Regions from separate parts of the Paenibacillus chungangensis genome, predicted to be linked through region 1. Evidence: riboswitches for the same ligand, from Rfam matches in the RefSeq annotation. Region 1 holds a riboswitch; each other region holds the start of a gene.
What was found. A riboswitch is a leader RNA that binds a small molecule or an ion and turns the genes downstream of it on or off. The one in region 1 is predicted to bind cyclic di-AMP.
Positions count from the first base shown of each region.

Region 2: it holds a riboswitch for cyclic di-AMP, as region 1 does, so the genes downstream of both, ACFQ2I_RS00230 (C40 family peptidase) here and ACFQ2I_RS10565 (KamA family radical SAM protein) in region 1, are expected to answer to the same signal.
Region 3: it holds a riboswitch for cyclic di-AMP, as region 1 does, so the genes downstream of both, ACFQ2I_RS03635 (potassium channel family protein) here and ACFQ2I_RS10565 (KamA family radical SAM protein) in region 1, are expected to answer to the same signal.

Region 1 covers NZ_JBHTJZ010000011.1:201,582-209,845, forward strand. The annotation lists gene ACFQ2I_RS10545 (response regulator) at 1-1,138, opposite strand, end outside; gene ACFQ2I_RS10550 (peptidylprolyl isomerase) at 1,374-2,552, shown strand; gene ACFQ2I_RS10555 (aldose epimerase family protein) at 2,681-3,562, shown strand; gene deoC (deoxyribose-phosphate aldolase) at 3,746-4,435, opposite strand; gene ACFQ2I_RS10565 (KamA family radical SAM protein) at 4,545-5,660, opposite strand; cyclic di-AMP (ydaO/yuaA leader) riboswitch at 5,849-6,022, opposite strand; gene ACFQ2I_RS10570 (ABC transporter ATP-binding protein) at 6,097-7,821, opposite strand.
Region 2 covers NZ_JBHTJZ010000002.1:42,470-50,733, reverse strand. The annotation lists gene hisC (histidinol-phosphate transaminase) at 48-1,115, opposite strand; gene ACFQ2I_RS00245 (VanZ family protein) at 1,252-1,695, opposite strand; gene ACFQ2I_RS00240 (GNAT family N-acetyltransferase) at 1,755-2,282, opposite strand; gene ACFQ2I_RS00235 (glutamine--tRNA ligase/YqeY domain fusion protein) at 2,362-4,035, opposite strand; cyclic di-AMP (ydaO/yuaA leader) riboswitch at 4,214-4,346, shown strand; gene ACFQ2I_RS00230 (C40 family peptidase) at 4,351-4,869, shown strand; gene ACFQ2I_RS00225 (MFS transporter) at 5,032-6,261, opposite strand; gene ACFQ2I_RS00220 (ABC transporter permease) at 6,509-7,423, shown strand; gene ACFQ2I_RS00215 (carbohydrate ABC transporter permease) at 7,437-8,264, shown strand, end outside.
Region 3 covers NZ_JBHTJZ010000005.1:268,390-276,653, forward strand. The annotation lists gene ACFQ2I_RS03620 (Gfo/Idh/MocA family protein) at 346-1,332, opposite strand; gene ACFQ2I_RS03625 (Gfo/Idh/MocA family protein) at 1,332-2,324, opposite strand; gene ACFQ2I_RS03630 (helix-turn-helix domain-containing protein) at 2,460-3,332, shown strand; cyclic di-AMP (ydaO/yuaA leader) riboswitch at 3,475-3,614, shown strand; gene ACFQ2I_RS03635 (potassium channel family protein) at 3,726-4,391, shown strand; gene ACFQ2I_RS03640 (TrkH family potassium uptake protein) at 4,406-5,752, shown strand; gene ACFQ2I_RS03645 (hypothetical protein) at 5,906-8,264, opposite strand, start outside.

The DNA.
Region 1 (8,264 bases):
TTTCCTCGGCAGCTTTATTCATATGAACGACGCGATACTGGTCGTCCAGCACGATGAAGGCGTACTGATTCTGATTAATGATTGCGTTCAGCCGGTCGAACATTTCCTGCAGATGCTCCATCATCCCGTTGACGGAGCCCGCCAGCTTACCGATCTCATCCCGCTCAGAAGTATCCAGATGCTGTGCCTGGAATTGCCCCGAAGCCGCCTGCTCGGTTACTTTCAGCACGCCTTCCAGACGCTTCACGATCCGTTCAAAGTAGAGATAGAAGAACAATGCAATAATGATCTCCGATGCGGCGATCGTCATCACCGTACGCCAGAATACCGGCGCAAGCGGCGCCTCCAGCATCCGCAGCGGCGCCTGAAGCGCTAGCCGCCAAGGCGTGCCGGCTACCTTCGCATAGAACACGACATAACGCTGTCCACTCGACGCCAGCTTCACCTCTCCGCCTTCGCCGCTCAGCATGAGGCTGGCATTGTCGCTGAAGTGAGACTCCCGATCCGTCAGAGAACGGGAAGGGTGCAGCTCTGGATCTGTGCTGTAGATAAGTTCGCCCTGATCGTTATAGACGAATACCGGCGCTGGCCAATTATCGAAGTCGAAGTATTCGTGGAAGGATTCGTAGCGAATGGAGGCATAGATGACCCCTGACACTACATCTGAATGATTGTATACCGGCACGGCAATAATGGCTTGCCGCGTATCCAAGAAGGTAGGGATATAGGGATCCGTCATATGAATCTCGCCCCTCTTCGCCGCATGATAGAACGACTCGAAGCCCTGGTACAGTCGCTTGCCGTCGCTGCGCAACGCATTGCCCTGCATGTCAATATAGCCAATGTTATGGTACTGGAACCCATTGCGATCCATCTCGCTTGTGAAGTAATCAAGCTTCTGCTCTTCCGTGCCGAAGCGCACCGCATCCGTTCTGCTCATCACCATCACCTCGGCTTTGCGGATATGCATCCATGCCGCGATATCATTACTTTGACTACGAAGCTGGCTCATCATTTTATCCTTCTCCGACTGCAACAGAGACTGCTTTACCGCGGAGTAGTTGCCGACGCCTGCCAGAAGCAGGGGAATAAACGAGATTAATACAATGAGAAGCAGACCTTTCGTTCTGAGCGACATCTTATTCAACCAGCATCCCCCTCTTAATCTCTCATCCTTATGCCGTTCCTTGCATTTGGACCATATATAATAGCCTCTCCATATTGCGCCGTTCAGCCATGTCATTCATAGTATAGCAAGTGCTTGCCTAAGATTCGACATTTCCTGTAAGCTTTTTTTATTTAAGATTAAGGTTTTTTGGAACACCATTTGTTATAGTAATGTAGAAACTGTATATTCGAAGGGAGCTTGCAGGATGAATAACAAGGATTCGCTGAACAACGAGAATAAAGGGGATCAAGCGGACGAGCAGTCCGTCAAAAAAGAGCGTTATACGTACGAAGAGGAAACTGCCTCTGCCGCCGAACAGCCTGTCGCGTCGGAACAAGAGACAGAGACGGAGACGGACAAGCATCATTCGGAAGACGAGGTAGCTGCTGCTGCCATCGCGGCCGTACCTTCCATTACGGCGGAAGCTCCGACTACTGTCGTCAAGAGGAGCCCTTGGGGATGGATACTCTTATCCGCAGCGCTGGCTGTCGCGTTAGTCGTTGTTATCTTAAAGCCGCCGTTCGGCGTGGACAACAGCAATGTAGCGACAGTGAACGGCACCAATATTAAGAAGGAAGATCTGTACGAATTCATGGTGAAGCGTTATGGAACCGCCACACTGGACAACATGATTACGGAAGAGCTGATTCGCCAAGAAGCGGAAGCGGCAAGTATTACCATTACAGAAGATGACGTGACCAATCAGCTGGACGCTCTGAAGCTGGGCTTCCCTTCTCAGGAAGTGTTCGACATGCAATTGATGCAAGCAGGCATTACGGAAGAAGAGCTGCGCGAAGACATGCGCATTCAGACGTTGCTGATCAAGCTGCTGGAGCCGCAGACTGAAGTAACCGACGATGAGGTGCAGCAATATTTCGATCAGAATAAAGCGACCTGGTCTACTACGGAACAGATCCGCGCTTCCCACATTCTTGTAGAAACGGAAGATGAGGCGAAAGCGGTAGTTGCGGCGCTGGAAGGCGGCGCTGACTTCGCAGAGCTGGCGATGGAGAAATCCAAGGATGAAGGATCGGCTGCTGCCGGCGGCGATCTGAACTTCTTCGGAAAGGGCCAAATGGTGAAGGAATTCGAAGAAGCGGCCTTCGCTCTGGAAGTGAACGAAGTGAGCGATATCGTCCAGTCGAGCTTCGGTTATCATATTATTAAGAAGACGGACAGCAAGCCGGCTGAGGAGCCGGTCTTCGAAGAGAAGAGAGCTGCGATCCGCACGATGCTGCTCAACCAGGAAGCTAATCCTCTGACCAATACGTGGCTGCAGGAGAAGCACGAGAAAGCCATCATTACGAATACGCTTGAGGAGAAAGCTGAATCAGAAGCTTCCGGTACAGCAGGCAGTGAAAGCGGCGAAGCTTCGGCGGAATAATACGTCGTTATACTAGCCATTCGGGCGGATTGCTTGAGGATACCTCGTATCTTCCGGCGATCCGCCCTTTACGCATTGCTCCGTTTCGGGCAGAATGAGAACGTAGAAGTTTATTTTAAATGGAGGTCATGATCGTGAGCCAATTCGAAGTAAGCCAATATGAGGATACGTACACGATATACGAGTTGAAGGAGCCGGGCACTTCGTCCAGAGTGCTGGTCTGCCCGGAGCGGGGCGGCATCGTCATCGGCTGCCAATTGCATGGAGAAGAGCTCTTCTATCTGGATAAGGCGACATTAGAGCACCCAACCGCCAATATCCGGGGAGGCAATCCTATCCTGTTCCCGATCTGCGGACATCTGAAGAATGGAAGCTACGAGTGGGCTGGGACACGTTATGAGATGGCCAATCATGGCGTCGCACGCACGTCGCCTTGGGAAGTGATCAGCACGAGCACGAATAGCGAAGCTTCAATAACTTTGCGCCTGCAGAGCAACAAGGAGTCGCTGTCCGCTTACCCCTTCCACTACGAGCTGGAATTCACCTATGCCCTTGTCGGCGGCGAGCTGCATACCCGCCAGCACTACCGCAATTGCGGACAAGCGGGCTCCGGCGCCATGCCGTTCTACGCAGGGTTCCATCCCTACTTCGCCATCGAGGGAAGCAAGTCGATTCCTTATGATACCGACGCTACTCGCTATGTGGATTACAACGATAATGTCGTGAAGCCTTACACCGGCGTGATCGATCTGAACAATCGTGGGGCATCCGTCTGTCTGCTGGACGCCGAGCGACGTGAGATCGCCTTCCCGATACGTGAAGGCGTGAAGGTGCGAATGCGCTATGACGATCCCTTCAAATATGTTGTGCTATGGTCTGTAATTGACCATCCCTTCATCTGCGTAGAGCCATGGATGGCCGAGACGGGCGAATTGAATCGTCAGGAAGAGCTGGTCCTGCTGGAAGCGGGAGAGACGCTCTCCTGTAACCTGATCATTAGCCGGGCATAACGGCTGAAGGCATACCATAAATAAACTCGGACAGCCGGGGAGCGACCGTTTACGGCTGCTTCCCGGCTGTCCTTATACTGTATGAACCTGATAAGCGCATGTGATCGTCACCTTCATCCACGCAAACTTGTGGATGGTCTATCGAAATCGTCAGCTTGCCTATTCAGCATACGTATTCCATCATCAGTACCCTTCGCCTCGACCTCCGGTTACGATTGCGATGCTGGAGCTGGCGCCGATACGAGTCGCCCCTGCAGCAATCATCTGCTGCGCTGTCTTCAGATCACGAACGCCTCCTGACGCCTTCACGCCAAGCTCCGGCCCCACCACGCTTCGCATCAGCGCAATGTCCTCTACCGTGGCTCCGCCTTTCCCGAATCCGGTCGACGTCTTCACGAAGTCTGCTCCCGCACGCTTGGATAGCTCACATGCCGCAACCTTCTCCTGATCCGTCAGCATGCCCGTCTCCAGTATAACCTTCAGCACCGCCTTGCCCTTGCACACTTCAGCGACAGCTGCAATATCGGCCTCTACCGCCTCCAGATCGCCCGACTTCAGCTTACCGATATGGAGCACCATATCCACTTCCGTCGCACCGTCCGTGATTGCTTGAGCCGCTTCGAACGACTTGGACGCCGAGCTTGTCGCACCAAGAGGGAATCCCACGACCGTCGTCACGCCGACTGGGCCCCCCTTCAGTTGTTCCGCCGCAAGCTTCACCCAGCTAGCATTGACGCACACTGTCGCGAATGAATAGTCCCGCGCTTCCTCGCACAACTTCGTAATCTCCATTGCCGTAGCGTCGGCCTTCAACAATGTATGATCGATCAATGCAGCTATATTAGCCTCCGATGCTTGTAATGCGCTCCCCATCGCCATTGCCCCCTGTTCTGCTGTCTGTTCTGATATGTTCCGCTTTCCTAGTCTTTACTACAGACGAATATATTATATCACAGACGCGTACAGGCCTTTGTCTACTTGCCTAGACCGTAACCTCCTCCTTCGCCTGCCAATAACGCTCGCTGCCCGGCAAGTCGTCGAACCATGCCGCTTCCTTCGGACAATCCAGCACCATGAACTGCCCATACTGTCCTTCCCGCGATTGATGGTACTTCAAGTAGGCCTTGCCACCCGCAATCGCCAATATCTCAATCTTGCCGGAGGAATGGCTCATAGACAGTCTGACTCGCTTGCCGAGACCGCTCGTCCTGGCCTTCGCTTCCTCAACTACCTGATATGCCCTCTCCAGCGACACGACAAAGTCGCGATTACCTGCGACCGGTCGATTAATGAAGAAGTAATACGGCGTCACGCCCGCCCATGACAGCTGATCCAGCAGCTCAGCCAGCACTTCGGGATCGTCGTTAATGCCCCGTATGATCGGCGTCTGGTTCACGACGATCGCCCCTGCCTTATGTAACGCTTCGAAGCCGCGCTTGGCCTCCTCTGTAATCTCCCTGGGGTGATTGATATGCGCCATGACATAGATTCGCTTCTCCGGGGTGGAGAATTCAGAGATGAGCTGCAGCAGTGCTTCATCCTCATAGATGCGCATTGGATTGAATACGGGAATCTTGCTGCCCAGACGGATAATCTTCACATGATCGATGCTGCGCAGCCGTTCGATAATGGATCGCAGCTTCGGCGTGCCCAGAATCAGGCTATCTCCCCCCGTCAGCAGCACGTTGTTAATCTCCGGATGCTCTTCAATGTAAGCGAGACCCGGTTCCACATTAGAGACGGCTTCTTTCACGTCATTACGGAACAGCCGCTTGCGGAAGCAGTAACGGCAATAAGCCCCGCATACTTCCGATACGATGAGCAGCGCCGTCGTCCGGTACTTATGCTGGCAGCCCGGCACGACATAATTGGCCTCCTCGTCCGAAGCATCCCACTTGCCATATTCCATCAGCTCGCCTTCGTTCGGAATAACGAGCTTGCGGATCGGATCGTCGGGATCATTCCAGTCGATCAGCGACAAGTAATAATCGTTCACCCTGAACGCGAACTTCTCCGTAATTGGCTTTAGCAGTTCCCGCTCGCGTTCTGGAATTTCTGCAATCTTGTCCAGCTTCATAATGTATTTAGGCTGCGGCATTCCAACTCCTCCTCAGAATTTGGTCTGCGCGTTATGCCAGTGGATGGTACCGATCCCCACAAAAAATGACCCCAGCATTCGGACGCAAGCGGTCCGAGCATCTTGAAGCGGAGCGGGCAGGTTCATCCTGTCCGAATCCGCCCTTGATGCACCAGGGTCAGATCAAACGTATTCACGATTCACTATGCTTGTGACCCATCCACTGCCGACGAGGTTAGCTGACGGACTCGGGTAAGATGGTCCCCTAAGACGAGCGCTGCCGCTCCATCTATTCGCCCCGTGCGTAGCTGCCAGGCAGCTTCGCAACAATTGGTTCCCCCGCTTTCCAATGCCTAGCATTGGAAATTAAGCGCTATTCCAGTGTAAGTCAACATTTGACAGACGTCAACTGCTCCGAACGCGATTCAACAGCATTCACAATGTTTTAACAAGTCGATCAGTGCGCAGCAGTGGCAAATTGTGCCGCATGCAGACGGCTGTAAATACCGCCCGCCGCAACCAATTCATCGTGACGGCCTTGCTCGCTAATGCCATCCTCTGTGACCACGACAATTCTATCCGCATTTTTGATCGTGGCAAGTCGATGGGCAATGACCAGTGTCGTACGCCCTGCGGACAGCTCGGCCAGCGACTGCTGAATCGCCGCTTCCGTCTCGGTATCCAGCGCGGAAGTCGCTTCATCCAAAATTAGAATCGGTGGATTCTTCAGGAACATTCTGGCGATCGCCAGACGCTGCTTCTGACCGCCGGACAGCTTGACGCCTCGCTCCCCCACCACCGTCTCAAGTCCTTGCGGCTGTTCGCTGATAAAGCTCTCAAGCTGCGCACGGCGCGCCGCAGCCCATACTTCCTCGTCGCTGGCATCCAGCTTGCCGTAGGCGATATTGTCACGTATCGTGCCTCCGAACATGAATACATCCTGCTGAACAATGCCAATCCCTCTGCGCAGCGACTCCAGCTTCATCTCTTGAATATCATAGCCGTCCACCGAGATGCTTCCCTCGTCTAGCTCATAGAAACGAGGCAGCAAGCTGCACAGCGTCGTCTTGCCCGCACCGGACGGCCCAACGAAGGCAACTGTTTCTCCGGCTTTTATCGTCAGATTGATGCCCCGAAGCACTTTCGCTTCGCCTTCATAACCGAACGTCACGTTGCGATATTGAATATCGCCTCTCAACTGATCGACTGCTATGGCGCCGGGAGCGTCTACAATGTCCGGCTTCGTATCCATCAGCTCCATGTAGCGTTTAAATCCGGCAATGCCTTTTGGATAACTCTCGATAACGGCATTAATTTTCTCAATCGGCTTGAAGAATATGTTCGTCAGCAGCAGGAAGGTGAAAAAATCGCCGTAGTTCATTCCTTTCTGCAGCACATAATAGGCGCCCGCCAAGAGGGCGAACAGCGATACAAGTCTCATTAGCATATAGGTGATGGAATTGTTCATGCTTATAATTTTGTAGGATAGAATCTTCGCCAGGCGGAAGCGCAGATTACTTTCCATGAACAGACCTCTTTCATACTTCTCGTTAGCGAACGATTGTACGACGCGAATGCCGCCCACCGTATCTTCTACCCTTTCGTTGAAATCCGCCATATCCTTCAGCAGCCTCTGAACCGCAACCGTCATTTTCTTGTTGAAAAACAACACCAACCACAAGATAAGTGGCACAATAGCAAAGGTGAGCAGTGCAAGCTCGGGGTTAATATAGACCATGATGCCAAGCGCGCCAAGCAACGTCATGATGGCAATAAACATATCCTCCGGACCGTGATGAGCCACCTCGCCGATCTCGAACAGGTCGTTGGTCATGCGGGACAACAGATGACCTGTCTTATTGTTGTCGAAGAAGCGGAAGGACATCTTCTGAATATGATTGAACAGCCGCCGCCTCATCTCCGTCTCGATATTGATGCCAAGTATATGTCCCCAGTAGTTGACGACAAAGGTAAGCACCGTATTAATGGCATATATGACGAGCAACACGGCACAAGCAGCAACGATGATCCCCCAATCGCCGTTCGGCAACAGCTCTCTGATCACATATCCGACTGCGACCGGAAATACAAGCTCCAGTATCGCAAGCAGCACCGCGCTGAAGAAGTCCAGCAGGAACAATCTCTTATGCGGTTTATAATAAGAAAAAAATCGTCGCAGCATTCTTTGCTCCTCTTCTCTCTTCTGTGTTCTGTCGAATTAACCGACAAGTGTTGATAATGGTTATCAATAGAATGGTATACAATTGTGAGGTTGCTGTCAATCCAAGCTTTAGCTTTTAACAGAAAAATACCTCGTATCACATATCCACTCACTGATTAGATATCCTCTGACTGATTCAATATGTATCTACTTACTGGATTTAATGCCCTTAATTTCTTGGATTGACTCCACTCGGACACAATCAACTGGATTTTATGTCATTAATCCGACCATTCACAAGAAAATTGTGCTATTTCACATCATTCAACTGTACTAATTCCATCTGTTCGACGACACAATAACGATTTCGGATGCAACAACTGCACGAAATCCACTTAGCACACTCCTTACCTGCATAAACGCACACTACCTCGCCAAGCGGAACAGCCCACCATTCGGACACT
Region 2 (8,264 bases), on a different contig from region 1:
GAGCAGCCTCCCATCAGGAAGCTGCTCCTCTTCTCTTACAATATCGCTTATGAATGGCCTATCATTTCTTTCGTCAGCTTCAGGAACGTGTCCATCTCGTCGTCGGTGCCGATGCTGACGCGAAGATAGTTGTCGATGCGTGGCTGGGCGAAATATCGGACCAGCACTCCCCGCTCGCGCAGAGCCAGGAACAAATCCTTCGCAGCGAAATCGTCATGAGAGATGAACAGGAAATTAGCCTTGGAGTTCGTCACCCGGAATCCCAGCCCCCGCAACTGCTCAGCAACCCGTTCTCTCGTTGCGATAACCTTATCCGTAATTTGCTTGAAGTACTCCTCGTCTTGCAGCGCTGCAACCGCTCCCCGCAGGGCAAGACGGTCCAACGTGTAGGAATTGAAGGAATTCTTGATCCGGTTCAGCCCGTCGATCAGCTCCGGCGAGCCGAAGGCGAAGCCGACGCGCAAGCCTGCAAGGGCGCGAGACTTCGATAACGTCTGAATCACAAGTAGATTGTCATAATCGCCGATGAGCGCAATTGCGGACTCGCCGCCGAAATCGATATAAGCTTCATCGATGACGACGACAACATCGCGATTCTGTTCAAGTAGCGTGCGGATGGCCTCCAGCGACAGCAGCTCGGCTGTAGGCGCGTTGGGATTAGGAATGATCACCCCGCCATGGCCGTCGCCATGGAATTGGTCAAGAGGAATACCCAGCTCATCATCGAGCGAGATCAGCTGTGGCTCCAGCCCGTAGAACTTGGCATACACTTTATAGAAGCTGTACGTAATGTCTGCGAACATCAACGGCTTCTTCGGATCGAAGAAAGCGGCAAAGGCAAATGCGAGAATTTCATCCGAGCCGTTGCCCACGAAGGTCTGCTCCGGGGACAAGCCGTAGTAAGCCGAAGCGGCTTCAATCAATGCTTCGCAGTTCGGATCGGGATACAGCCGCAGGTCTTCGTTGACGGCTCCGTTAATCGCCTCCAGCACTTTGGCGGATGGCGGATACGGGCTTTCATTCGTATTCAGCTTAATGTACCGCTTGTCCTTCGGCTGTTCCCCAGGCACATACGGCTCCAGCGAAGCGGTCAGCGGACTCCAATACTTGCTCATCGACAGTTCTCCCCTCTATTTATCCGAAGCTTTTTCTTTCAGCTATATTACCATCTAACTGCATATTTTCCAGTCAGTCGGCCCCCGCTGTATCACGTCAAGATGACAATTCAATCTCTCATCCAATATGGATTGCTTAATGCCCCAATTCGCGGCATTTTCCGACCATATACGAAATATATAGCCCTAGCCACGCGCCAAGCGTATTTAATATAATATCGTCGATGTCGAAGCTGCCTACTTTCAGCAGCATTTGCATCGTCTCTACAGTAAGCAACATAAGCACGCAAGCTGCTGTGAACGGAATCACTCTTCTCAATCGCTTGAACAGCAGCGGCAGGAATATCCCGATTGGAATAAACAAAACGAGATTGCCGAACAGGTTTTTGAACCAGGTGTCGAAGTTGTAAGCGTCTCTGTTCAACAGATAACCCTCAATCGTACGGAAGGGCACCAAGTTGTAAGCATAGCCGGCCATCGGATAGCGATGGCGAATGAACAGCAAATAGAGCATCACTGCCGCATAACCAAGCCCCATTCCGATTAGCAGCATTCGCCACCCGAAGCGGTCGGCTCTCATGCCACCACCCCGTGCAAAATATTATTTTTCAACGGAGCATCCCCCCCTTATGAGCGGAATCATTCCTGCTTCTCCACCCGTCTTCCTGCTATGACCACATCGCGCTCTACGCCATCCAGCACTGCGACGCCCGGCAGACATCCCCACTGCTGAAAGCCGAACCGCTCCAGCAATGCAAGGCTAGGTTTGTTATGACGGAACACAAATCCCAATAGCGTCGTCAATCCAAGCCGCGGGCTTTCCGCGATAGCTCGCTCCAGCATCAGCGATCCCAGACCGCAGCGGCGGTAAGGCTCAGAGATGTAGATGCTGATCTCGGCTGTAGCGTTGTAAGCGGGGCGGCCATAAAACGACTGAAAGCTGAGCCAAGCGGACATTCCCCCGCTAACGGCATCGTGAACGACCCAGATCGGGCGTTCATGCGGCGTACGAGACCGGAACCAGTCGAGCTTGCTCTCTACCGTCACAGGCTCCACATCCGCCGTCACCATTCTGCCCGGTATCGTCGCATTATAAATAGAGACGATCTGATCCAAGTCCTCCGGCTCTGCATCTCGTATAACAAATTGATCGGATAGCTGCAGCATATGTATATCCCTCTCTCGGATGTATAGGGAAGCGGCCCGCCAAATTGATGAATGGGCGGACCGCTTAATCAGGCTTCCGTTAAGCTTGTGCCGGATTGAACGAGCTCTTCAAGGAGACGATGCGGTTGAACACCAGCATCTCGCCGTCAGAATCCTTGGGATCGACATTAAAATAGCCGTGGCGGAAGAACTGGTACTTGTCCCCGCCCTTCGTCTCTGCCATATTCGGCTCCACATAGCCGTGCTCCACAACCAGCGAAGCAGGATTAATCTTCTCCAGGAACGACTTCCCTTCCTCTTGCGCTTCATCTATTATGAGCGGTTCCAGCAAGCGGAATTGCGCAGGGACGGCGGCGGAAGCGTCCACCCAATGGATCGTACCCTTCACCTTGCGCCCCGTGAACCCGCTTCCGCTCTTCGTCTCGGGATCGTACGTGCAATGCAGCTCCACCACATTGCCGTCCTCGTCTTTGACTACATCCTGGCAGGTAATAAAGTAAGCATGCTTCAACCGCACCTCGTTGCCTGGGAACAAGCGGAAGTATTTCTTGGGCGGACTCTCCATGAAATCGTCTTGTTCGATATATATTTCGCGGGAGAAAGGAATTTGGCGCATGCCCATCTCCTCGTTCTCCGAGTTGTTCTCTGCGTCCAGCCATTCCGTCTGGCCTTCCGGATAATTCGTAATGACCACTTTAAGCGGCTTGAGCACCGCCATGGTGCGAGGCGCCTTCAGCTTCAAATCTTCGCGGATGAAAAATTCTAAATTGCGCTCATCCACCACGCTATTGCTCTTGGCAACGCCGATCTCGCGGCAGAAGGTGCGGAGCGCTTCCGGCGTGTATCCGCGACGACGCATCCCGCTAATCGTCGGCATACGTGGATCGTCCCAACCGTCTACGACGCCTTCATCCACCAGCTGCTTCAGATAACGCTTGCTCATGATTGTATTCGTCACGTTCAAGCGGGCGAATTCATACTGACGCGGCGTCGCTTCCATCTCGCATTCCGAGATAACCCAGTCATAGAGAGGGCGGTGATCTTCGAATTCCAATGTACAGATGGAATGCGTGATGCCTTCAATGGCATCTCCAAGCGGGTGCGCGTAATCGTACATCGGATAAATGCACCAGTCATCTCCCGTGCGATGGTGATGCGTATGAGCGATGCGATAGAGCACAGGATCTCGCAGTGAGATGTTAGGAGACGCCATATCCATCTTGGCTCTCAGCACAAACTCCCCGTCCTTGAATTCGCCTGCGCGCATGCGCGCGAACAGATCCAGATTATCCTCTACGCTGCGGTTTCTTCCCGGGCTTTCCTTGCCCGGCTCTGTCAATGTGCCTCTCATCTCCCGCATCTGCTCAGCTGTCAGATCGCATACGTACGCCTTGCCCTTCTTAATGAGCAGCACTGCGCGATTGTACATCTCCTCGAAGTAATCGGAGGCGAAACGCAGCTCATCCCATTGGAATCCGAGCCATTTCACATCTTCTTGTATGGCCTCCACATATTCCGTATCTTCCTTCAGCGGATTCGTATCATCGAACCGCAAGTTCGTCCTTCCCTTGAACTCGTCAGCCAATTCGAAATTAAGACAGATTGACTTGGCATGCCCGATATGCAAGTACCCGTTCGGCTCGGGCGGGAAGCGAGTGACGACTTCCTGCACCCGACCGCTCTGCAAATCATCAACAACGATATGGCGAATGAAATTAGAGGATGAAGACTTGTTTTCTGTTGCGCTTTCCATCACGATCAACCTTTCCCACGGTACATATTTATCCTACTATAATACACAAAAATAATTGAAATTACACTTGTTATGACCGCCTGCAGCAGAATACTCTCATAACACTCTCAGAATCCATTAAAAAATTCTCACTTTCAACACAAAAGAACATTTTGCCAGTATGATTAGCTTAGTTAAAACGAATAAATTGCCTAATTCCCTTCAGAGGGATACGGGGGAACCACTTTGGGTGAATTGATTCCTTCTGGGAATCATAGGGGACCTTCAACCGAACCCCACAGCTAACCTCGTCGGCACCGGAAGGAGTTTCACGTTTTGAAGAAGAAGATCAGCGCCTTATTCGCAGGACTTGCACTGCTGCTCGCATTCCAGGCGGGAGTCGTCATGGCAAGCTCCGAAATGCAAGAGAGTATCGATAAAGTCATCGGAACCAAGTATAAGTATGGCGGCAACACGACCAGTGGCTTCGATTGCTCCGGATTTATCATTTATATCTTCAATCAGGCGAGCGTCGACCTGCCCCGCAGATCGGCAGACCAGGCAACGGTAGGCACTAAGGTAGCCAAGGCAGACTTGAAGCCGGGGGATCTTGTATTCTTCGATACTAGCGGCAAGAATAATGGGAATGTATCGCATGCAGGCATTTATGTCGGGGACGGAAGCTTCGCACATGCCTCCAGTAGCCGTGGTGTGGTCATTGACAAGCTGGACTCTTCCTATTACAAAACTCGTTACGTAACGGCTCGCCGCGTATTGGATGAGGAATCCTATCAGGCTTTTGCCGTAGAGGCGGTAGAGGAGAAAGAAGTCCAAGTAGCTGCAGCTAAGAAGTAATCGATATATTGAAATAATGGCGGTGCAGGATTCCATCCTCGCACCGCCATTTTTAATGTCCCCTTATTTCGCCATAACGCTAACCTTCGCCTTCATATTGCCGAATTTCAACGTTACTGTCGTTCTCCCCTTGCCTTGGACATAACCGATCGCCGTTAGTCATTATGTAAGGGTCAGCTTGCGCTTACGACCGAGCACCAGCATCACGATAAGCAGAACAAGAAGCGCGCTTACAAGCACAGCAATGTACCACAACGTCGCTCCTGCATGGAAAGCATCCATCATCCAGCCTGTCATACGAGGGAAGATCGCTCCGCCAAGCCCGCCGAAGGCGACAAGTATGCTCGTTGTCCGCTCGGTCATGCCGGGCAGCAGCTCATTCGCATAGACCAGTGCAATACCGAACATGCCGGAGAAGAACAAGCCGCACAATGCGGTTAGTATGAGCATGCCCGTCAATCCTTCGACGATGCTCATCAGACTGATGACAACCGTCGCGCCTATCGTCGCATAGACCAGATAGCGGACATAGCCGATCCGATCGGCCAGTACTCCGGCGAATAGTCGTCCGACAACGACCATCCCCCAGAATAAGCCCAGCACAGCGGCTGCTCCCGCTTCTTCCATGCCGGATCTTGCAATCATGATGGAGGGCAGGTAATTGGAGAAGCTCATCTCCATGCCTACGTAAATCATGAAGAACAGAGCAGACAGCGCGAGGAACGGAAGGGCCGAATACGCATATCCATACACGCCTGCTTGCCCCCTCTTGCCATGCTTTACAGATACGGCGGCATCGGGTGAATTCACTTTACCAGCAGAGTGCTGCACGGCCAACGAATCGTCCGTCTCATTGCCGAAGGACATCGACAGCCACAGCACGAAAGTGATGCCGGAAAGCGCAGCCAGAATCGGGAACGACAGCTGCCAGATATGATGTTGAATAAGAAAAGCTGCCGTAATGGGAATAAGCAGCGCGCCCAGACCGAAGAATGTCTCCAGACGGCTAACAGCCGAAGCCTTGCCATTCTTCACCAGATCGATGACCATGGCGCCGACGATCGCTTCCGTCATGCCGAAGCCGAAGCCGGCAAAGGGAGCGACAGCGAGCATCCAGCCCCAAGGGAGCAATAAGCTGTAAGCCGCTTCGCTTACGGTGAGTACGCCCATAGCAAGCAAGACGACTCCCCGCTTCCCCATCTTGCCCGATAAGAAGGGCGCCGACAACACTCCCGCAAGAAAACCGAGAAACTGATTCATGATCCACTGCCCGCCATCCTTATACGCCAGACCGTAATGCGCCATCATCGGCTCCAGCACAGCTCCTCCGACCACATGGGCAATCCCGATCACAAGATATGAGAGACAGCCGATCCATATCAACCTCTTCATTCAGCAATAACCCCTTTAAAACTTAATCTATCCTGCCATCACATTGAATTTCTTCATTATATACGAAATAGTGTCGCTTTTGATGATCCTGAAAAAATGTACACTTTTTGTTCGCATTATCGATGCCATGAAAGAATCGTGATGCGATGAAGAAGTAGCGATTGAACCGTCATGCCGGATGGCATACAGTTAAGTCAACTTCGCGAAGGCAATATCCATCCCGATGAAAGGAGATGAAAACGCTCTTATGAAATTCAGTCATATTCGATCTTCGATCATTCGGGATCGGTATCTGTACATTATGCTCATCCCATTCCTGCTGTGGTACATCATCTTTCAATATAAACCGCTTTACGGGCTGCAAATCGCATTCAAAGACTTCAGCGTGTGGAAAGGTATGGCGGATAGTCCCTGGGTAGGCTGGAAAAACTTTATCACCTTTTTTGATAGTCCTTATTTTATCAGGACCTTGCGAAATACGCTTATCATCAATTTCTATCAGCTTATTTTTGCCTTTCCTGTTCCGATTGCGCTTGCCTTGCTGTTGAATGAGATCCGTAATGCCTTGTTCAAAAAGACCGTTCAGACACTGACTTATTTGCCTCACTTCATTTCAGTCGTCGTCGTAGCAGGTATTGTGACCAATTTCCTGGCACCTAGCAACGGCATCGTCAACCTGGTCATCAGCATGTTCGGCGGGGAGAAGGTCTATTTCTTGACGCAGCCGGACTATTTCCGGACGATCTTCATCGCTTCTATGGACATATGGAAGGAAGCCGGCTTCAACACGATCGTCTACTTGGCAGCAGTTACAGCCGTTAACCCGGCTCTCTATGAAGCCGCTGTCATGGATGGCGCCAATCGCTGGAAGCAGACGATCCATGTCACCTTGCCGGCGATGATGCCTACGATTGCGATTATGCTTATACTGAAGATCGGCTCGATGATGGAAGTGTCCTATGAAGCGATTATTCTGCTCTATCAGCCCTCCACTTACGAGACGGCAGATGTGATCAGCACGTACGTCTATCGCTCAGGGTTGCAGGAGGGACAGTATGATCTTGCCACGGCAGTTGGACTGTTCAACGGTCTTATCGGCTTGATTCTTGTCTTATTCGCCAACAGAACCAGCAAGAAACTAACGGAAACCGGGCTATGGTAAAGGGGGGGAGCCGATGAAACCAACATCAGGAGAAAAGATATTTGCCGTATTCAATTATATAGCGCTCACTCTATTCGCTTTGGCCGCCTTGTATCCGTTCGTCTATGTGCTGTCCGCTTCCCTAAGCTCTTCGGAAGCCGTCGTGACAGGCTCTGTCTGGCTGTGGCCGATTGATATCCAGCTGCAATCCTATTTGAAGGTCGTGCAATACGAAGGCATATGGATGGCTTACGCTAACACCATCTACTATACTGTAGTCGGCACGGCATGCAGCCTTCTGCTTACCGTTCTGGGCGCTTATCCGCTGTCCAAGCAGCGGCTGCTGGGCGGCACGTTCCTCAGCTTCATGATCGCCTTCACGATGTGGTTTAATGCGGGCATGATTCCGATGTACCTTAACTTCCGGGACTTGGGACTGCTAGATAACCGCGCAGCTATCATTATAGGCTTTGCCGTGTCGGCTTTCTATGTCATCTTGATGCGGACATTCTTCCAGAACATACCGAACGATCTTGAAGAATCTGCCAAGGTAGATGGCGCGAACGACTTTCAGATTTTATGGAAGATTTATTTGCCCTTATCCAAGGCTGCACTCACGACGATTGGCCTGTTCTACGCAGTGTTGCGTTGGAACGGTTACTTCTGGGCCATGGTATTATTAAAGGACGAGGACAAAGTTCCGCTTCAAGTGCTGCTCAAGAAGCTCATTGTGGAATTGAACCTGAGTGAGGAAATGATGGCGTCCAGAGATATAGCTACCGCCATCTCACAAGAAACCGTTGTCTATGCCACTATCATCATCTCTATTATACCGATCGTAGCCGTTTATCCTTTCATTCAG
Region 3 (8,264 bases), on a different contig from region 1:
TGGAGCAACTTCGTTCATTCGATGAGAAATAAAGGCATAAAATCCACTTAGCGAGTGTTATCGTTCAGTTGAAACTCAACAAACAGGGTTGTTCCCAAAGTCGCTACAATGACTAAGGGGACAACCCTGCTGCATACACACCTATCATATGGACTAACTTGCCCGAACATGTTGAATGACTAGCAAGCTTTGAGCCCAATAAAGTTGAAGTGGCTGCAGAAGCCGAAAATGCGCCTCTATGCTGAAGGCTCCAGCAACGCGCGATACCCATCAGCGTCACGTCCATCAATCGGCACCACGTCATCTGCGTCATACAGAAGCGTGTCGCAATGGCGCTCTAGAGCTCTAGAGCTTAACGGGTTGACCGGACTCCACAGAGCGGTAGCCTGCAAGCGCCACTTCAGCGGAACGGAGACCGTCCTCGCCGCTGATCGGCACCGGTTGTCCACTTGCGATCGCCTCGACGAACGCTTTCACCAGGTAGAAGTCCATATTGTCGCCCCAGAAGCTCCATTGCCCTTTGCCCGCGGCGCTGCTGTACAACTCGTTGGACTGGGCGAAGCCGTCGACGGAGATGACGCCCTTCGTGCCGACGATCTCCATCGTCACGTCTCCCCAAGTCGGGAAGGGGGACTGCCTCGACCAGCTCGTATCGATCGTGCCGAACACGCCGTTCTCGAACTTCACGTTGATCATGCCCGCATCGTCCGTCTTCAGACCTTCCTTGAACAGGTTGGCGGCATGAGCGAATACTTCATCTACCTTGGAGCCAACGATCCAGTTCATCAAGTCCATCACATGAACGGTATGATCCAGCAGCGCGCCACCGCCGGACAACTCAGGCTCTACGAACCAGCCTCCCGGGAATGAACCTCGGTTCGTCCCCTTGATCGCGATAATGTCGCCGATCTCGCCTTGGTCTACCGCCTGCTTCGCGCTGGCGGCAGAAGCCAGATAACGGCAAGGGAATGCCGTCATCAACTGAACATTGTGATCCCGGCAGACATTGATCATCTCATGCATCTCGTCGACAGAGATGCCCAGCGGCTTCTCGCACAGCACGTGCAAGCCCTTCTTCGCGGCAGCTATCGTTAGCTCGGCGTGGTGCACGTTCTCTGAACAGATGACAACCGCGTCCATCTCTTGCTCCAGCAGTTCGCGATAGTCGGCGTAGTAGGCCAGACCGTGTTCTTCAATGAGTGCGCTAACCCTGTCCTTCACGGAATCGGCGATACCAACGATCTCCACCTGATCAAGCTTGTGCAACGCCTGGAAGTAGGAGAAGGCATGGCCATGGGCAAAGCTGATCATTCCGACTTTTAGCTTATTCATCATATATTCCTCCTTGCAACCTTCACGGCTTTACCTGTCTCGGCGCTCCGTACAGCGGCTTCGGCAATTTCCAGCGCGCGGTAAGCGTCAATGGCTGTGACGCGGGCTTCCGCCCCCGTCTCGATACAGGACAGGAAGTGGCTCAGTTCCAGCTCGAACGGGCTTTGGAAGCCGGGACTGCCGGGTACGGCAACGACTGCGCGACCGACTTCTCCAGACGGCTGCTTAACGATATTCATGGAACTGCTCTTCAAGCTGTTCGCCCTTACAATGCCCGCAGTACCGGCGATCTCCGCCTTCGTATGGAACGGCCCCGGGTAACCCCAGTGCGCTTCCACATTCGCCATGGCGCCATTCTCGAACTTCAGCGTCACAAGGGCGTACTCCACGCCATCCCGATTCGTATGCTGCGTATAGGCTGTGTCGACCTCTCCAAGCGTCCAGCGCAGGAAGTCCAGATCATGAATCATCAGATCCTTAATAATACCTCCGCTAAGCTCCTTGTCGTAATACCATTGCCTTGCCTTGCCTGGATGGTCGCCAATCCGACTGGCATGAGCGACACCCGGATTGCCCAGTTGTCCTGCGTCAATCGCTGCCTTCATATTGACATAATCCGGGAAGAAGCGGACGACATGTCCGATGTACAGCTGTACATCGTTTTCTCGGCATGTAGCGATCATTTCCTCCGCCTGTTCAGGCGTTAGAGCGATCGGCTTCTCGCAAATGATATGTTTTCTTGCTTTTGCCGCCTTCACAGTATATTCTTTGTGTAAATACGTAGGCAGAACAATGCTTATCGCATCGAATTCTGCACCGCTCAGCATCTCTTCGAAGGAAGCAAATGCAGGAGCTCCGGTCTCATTCGAAATGTTCTGAACGACTTCCGGCCTGATGTCGCATACGCCGGTCAATTCCACGCCGTCAAGCTTGGCATAAATATTGGCATGAATCGAGCCTAGTCCGCCGCAGCCCAATACCGCAACTTTCATGTATTCATCTCCCTATTAGTATAAGTAGATTAACGCTTACACGTAGATCTTACCGATATATTGCGTTCCAGTATATGCGGGATTTAACGCATTTTATATCCATATTCAACCTGACGCTCAGTGAGGAGGAGTAACGTGCACATCTATCAGGAGCCTATTCATTACCAGAATCCACAGCTTTGTCTGAAAGTGTGGCAATTCGCTGCGGCAGGCGAGGTGGACCCCGCTCATCAGCTGCAATGGCATTATCATAAAGAAATCGAATTTGTTCTTGTACTGGACGGGGTTCATGAGATCCACACACCGTCTCAAAATTATGTGTTGAAGCCCGGTGAAGTTATGGTGCTGGGCTCTTCGCAACTGCACAGGGGCGTAACCCGCAAAGGACAGTATGTGAATTATATCGTGCTGCATGTGGACCTGGAGCCGTACTTCGATGCCGCCATGATGAATTATATGGGCTACTTCATGGAAGTGTTGAAGCCGCTTGATGAGCTGAACGATATACTCATGCGCAATAAAAGTCTGCAGGAGGAGATCGGCTCCATTATGCGGTTGATTCACGATGAAGTGATGGGCAAGGAGAAGGGGTATGAGATTGCCGTAAGCATGCACATCAAGCACCTCATGCTTGCGATGCTGCGGCATGACGACCGCAATGTGCTGGCCGCCCATCAGCAAGTGGACGCTTCCGTGATTAAACCTGTCGTTCAGTATATTGATAATCATCTTGACGGCAAAGTCGATATGGCGGAAGTGAGCAAAATCGCCGGTATGAGCTATGTTTATTTCTCCAGATATTTCAAGAAGAAAACGGGTGTATCCTTTACGGAATATGTAAACCGCAAGCGAATCGCAACCGCGAAGCGGATGCTTGTCATGACCGATCGCACCGTCTCGGATATCGCCAGCTCAGTGGGACTCGACAACATGGCGCACTTCTATGAGCTGTTCAAGCGATTCAATGGCTGCACGCCCAAGCAGTTCAGGGATCGGATGTTGAGCTGAGCGAGAGGAAGTCTGGATAATTATATCCCCATTGTAAACGCTGTAATAGAGAGATTTGACCGAATTTGAGAAAAATCAGCTCTCAATGGACTTTTACTTTTGTGTTTGATAGGAGTAGAGTAAGGCTTAACTCAATAATTGAATATACGGAACGCTTAATCTTGCATAGAGCGGGGGAACCATCGCGGCACACTGCCGCAGGGGTGAATCCACAATTGTGGTAGGGAATTCTCGAATCCCGAATCCGACAGCTAACCTCGTAAGCGTTGTTCGAGAGAGGAAGTGTATACTTGTGATCGTTTTCGACCACAGAGGACCTTTGCCTCTGTGGTTTTTTGCTGTTCTTTTTTTGCTCTCTACTCCAATTCAGTCCGGAAAGAGGATGTGTTTCGAATGAAAAAAAAACATTTTGTAGTGATCGGTCTCGGCAGATTTGGCGGAAGCGTAACAAAAACGCTGCTGTCTCTCGGATTTGAAGTAATGGGCATTGACCAGGACGAACGGAGAGTGTCGGAGTTCGCTTCCATATTGCCGCATGTGTTCCAGGCGGATTCCACCGATGACAGCGTCATGCGAAAGCTGGGCGTCAAAAATATGGATCACGCCATTGTCGCGATCGGCGGCGATCTGCAGGCCAGCATATTGACGACGCTGATCTTGAAGGATATCGGCCTCAAGCATATTACAGCCAAGGCGACAAGCGATTATCATCAGCGCGTGCTGGAAGGAGTGGGGGCCGATCATATTGTTCATCCGGAACGGGATACGGGCATACGCGTCGCGCATCGCATTACCTCCCAAAATATGGTGGAGTACTTGGAGCTGTCGCCGGAGCACAGTCTGGTAGAGATTATCGCCCCTCAGCGATTAAATGGGAAATCACTAGTCCAATCCAATATTCGGGCAAAATTCGGCTGCAATGTGATGGCGATCAGAAGAGCCAATAATGAGCTGGTTGTGTCGCCTCATGCGAACGATATGATCTACACCGGCGATCTTCTTGTCATCATCGGCAACAATCGCGATATTAACCGTTTCGAGAAATTTATCGGGGAATAAGAGGGGGCTGCCCCATGACGCAATCATTCAAGGTATACAAAAAGAAGGAGCTTAGTCCGCACCAATGGATGGTTATCGGCTTTGCCGTGATCATCGTGATGGGCGCCTTTCTGCTGGATTTGCCGACGGCTTCATCCGATGGCGAATCGATCGGTTTTCTCAATGCACTGTTCACCTCTACATCAGCAGTTTGCGTAACGGGACTCGTCGTGCTGGATACAGGCAGCGATTTTAGCCTATTCGGGCAGATCGTCATTATGCTGCTGATTCAAGTCGGGGGCTTAGGCTTCATGACCTACGGCGTCATCATTGCGGTCATTCTCGGCAAGCGGCTGGGTCTCAAGCATCGGATACTTATACAGGAATCCACCAAGTCCGCTTCCATTCAAGGGCTGGTCAGGCTCGTATTCAGCATTGCGGCCATCGCTTTTGTCTTCGAAGGCATTGGCGCGCTGCTGCTATGGCTGCGCTGGCTGCCGGAGATGGGTGCTGCGGAAGCGGCGTATTATGCCTTATTTCATGCTGTCTCCGCCTTTAACAACGCCGGTTTCGCGCTTTGGCCGGATAGTGTTAGCGGCTTTGTGGGCGACCCGGTCGTCAATATCGTTCTTTCATTGCTGTTTATCGGCGGCGGCATCGGGTTCGTCGTCATTGTGGACTTGCTGAAGCACAGGAGGTGGAGTCGTTATTCTCTGCATACGAAAATTGTCCTTTTAATTTCCACCTTCCTGTCGCTGGCGGGATTTCTCGTCATTTTCTGCCTGGAGCTTCTCAATCCCGCCGTATTCGGCGATCTGAGCTGGAGCGAGCGATTATGGTCCGCTTACTTCCAGAGCGTGACCACAAGAACAGCCGGCTTCAATAGCATTGACCTTGCCGGCATGCTTGCCGCCACGCAGTTCTTCATGATCTTCCTGATGTTCGTCGGAGCTTCGTCAGGATCTACGGGCGGCGGAATCAAGACGAATACGCTTATGATTCTGCTGGTGGCGATGTACAGCAGTGTCAGAGGCCGAACGCAAGTGCAGCTGTTCGGCCGCCGCATCGGCTACGATATCGTATTAAGAGCGCTTGCGGTCATTATTATATCGCTTGGCGTCGTGATGGCGGTATCCTTCCTGCTGACTATCACCGAGCAGGGGGTCCCATTCATCGACCTGCTGTTCGAAGCGACGTCGGCATTCGGGACGGTAGGCTTGTCGCTGGGCGTGACGCCTTACCTGTCGGTCGCGGGCAAGCTCATCATCATTGCGACGATGTTCATTGGCCGGCTGGGGCCTCTTACATTGGCTTACGCACTGGCGCGCCATAAGCAGGAGAGCAAGATCGGCTATCCGGAAGAGAAGGTGCTTGTCGGCTAACGGCATCTATGAGATTGGAAGGATAAGAAAGGGTCTGCCGACGTCTCTTCCTTCAGGAAGCGGCGAGGCAGACCCTTGATAGAATTGGCAGCCAGCTGGCAAGCTGACAAGCCAGTGAGCAGTTAGTATGGTCGGCGCTTCACGTGAAGCCGATTATGGTTCTACAATAACAGTAATCGTGTCACTGCGCGTTACGCCCGCATCGTTCACAAGCTCGCAGTAATAGACGTATGTGCCTGCCGGTTTGTTTACTACCGCCGTTACCACATGCTGGGCGTCAGGGGTAGAAGAGGCGATGGATTGCGTATCGATTAGCGTATCGTTCTCATACAATCGGTACACGGAGCCGTTCGTGCCCCACCACATGTTCATATCAATGATGAACTGTCCGTCTCCGTCCCAATTGTCGTGAGACAGAATCGGCTTGGCGGGATTCGCATCCGTTACCGTTACGACCAACTCATCGCTAGTCGTCTCGCCGTATGCGTTGCTTAATACTGCATAATAGTGATATGTGCCGTTGCTTCTGCCATAGACGGAGGTGGTGACGGATTGAGCGGACGTCCCCTTGTCAAGCAGCCACTCTGCATCCAGCAGCTTTCCGTTCTCATACAGCTTGTAGCTAGTCCCATTATTTCCCCACCACATATTCATGGCGATATTGTAGCGGCCGTCCTTGATGCCGTGGTCATGCCCGTTGTCGTGGGATAATACAGGCTTCCCAGGGGAGCTTGTACTTCCAGCGGCAGCGATAGGCTTCAACACGAGCGCATCATAGATGCCGGCGTAGTAACCGGAGGACTGGCTGTTCTTGCCTGTAATTTCGTACGTAACCGCGTGCGATCCCTCTGCAAGCACGCGTGTCCCCTGATCAATGCCAAGAACGTTCTCATGCTGCGCCCATTGAGGCAGAGCGGCTGTCGTATAGCCGTCAATAACGGCGCCTTGCTGCAAGCCGTCTAACTGCATCGAGACGATGCCGCGGTTTTTTGCTTTGGCATAATTGGCCAGCACTTGATATTCTTGCTCCGGCGCGGGGAGCGGGAACTGGAATGTAACCTGATCGCCGACAGCATTCGCTTGGAATAACTTCCCTCTGTCATTGTAGAAATCATCAACAATGACATCTCCGCTAGTCGAATGGGCAGGCATGAGCGATTGCACCGGATAAATATACTCGCTGGCGTGCAGCGGGCCATCGGCGGCTGGAGCCGTATACGGCTGAGCGGCCGGCGCAGGCTGCGGCTGAAGCGTTACCGCAATCTCGTCTTCCAGCGGGAATAGAAGTCGGGCGCTGTAGGACAAGAAGTTGTCCGCATTCAAGCTGAGCGATAGACGGAGCGGCATCGTCTGCGCATGAGGCCTATTGCCGCCCGAGCCGGAGGTTGAGCGGATGAAGAGGGCCCGGTTGGCGCTGTCGATGTTCCAGCCGAACAGTTCGGCGTCGGTGTCCTGCGCTTCCAGACGATTGAATGAATCGAGAGCTGTCAGCTCATACGATATTTTCACGATATCCCACTTCTCCAGCTCGAAAGGAACGGATACCCCTTCCTGCAGTTCCTCGGACGAGACGGTCCATACGATATCGTGCTCCGGATCGATGCTCCAGTAAGGCTGCTCCGCCGCAGGCGGCAGCACCTTGGACATGCGAACATTCAGCTGCGCCGGTACGTGGAAGTCGGATGCGGATATGATATCCTTGAAGCGGGCATCCTGCAGGCCGTCATTCGTTATTTGCGCATAGGTAGTGAATGTCAGCGTTTCATTCGGAGCCGGCGTTCCGTCGTACAATTTGAACACCTTCATCCAGGAGCGATTTTGCAGGAACGCCCACATCTCGTTATACTCCTCTTCTACGTCTGAGAAGCCTTCCAGCAGGTCCGATATGTCCATTCCCGATTTGTACATGTACACCATAGCCAGATAGGCGGGAATAAGTACAGCCCTGTCATGGCTGACCGCGCGATCCTTATTGTTCGGAATCTCCGCGCCATAGTAATAGAAGCGGCCGTCATACGCGTATTCTCTTACCAGGTACCATAGCAGGCCGCGGGCAAACTCCAAATATTGACGCTTCAGCTGCTCATCCGTCTCGTAATAAGCGGCCATTGCGATCCCGGCAGCGACCAGCGCCTGTATATTGTCGATCGCATCATTGGCGGGCACGTCAAGCTCCCCACCGCTTGGATTATATTCCGTCCAGTAATAGGCGCGATTGTTCCAGACGCCCTTATGGAAGCCATAACGCGGAACTTGATGATAGAAGAAGGTGCTCGCCATGTCCAGATAATCCTCATCGGCTTCCAGCATCTCATAGGCGTACATGAGCGACATCGCTGCCGAGGATAAGACGTGATGGTCCGGCTCATGCAGCTCCCAGGTATAACCGGATGCGTCTGTCCATCTCCAATCGAACAGGAAGTCCCAGCCGCCTGCCCACTCCGGACGCGGCGAATACTCCTCAGGATAGAAGTCCTCGACGAAGGCATTGCTTCCGTCCTCCTTCCATTGC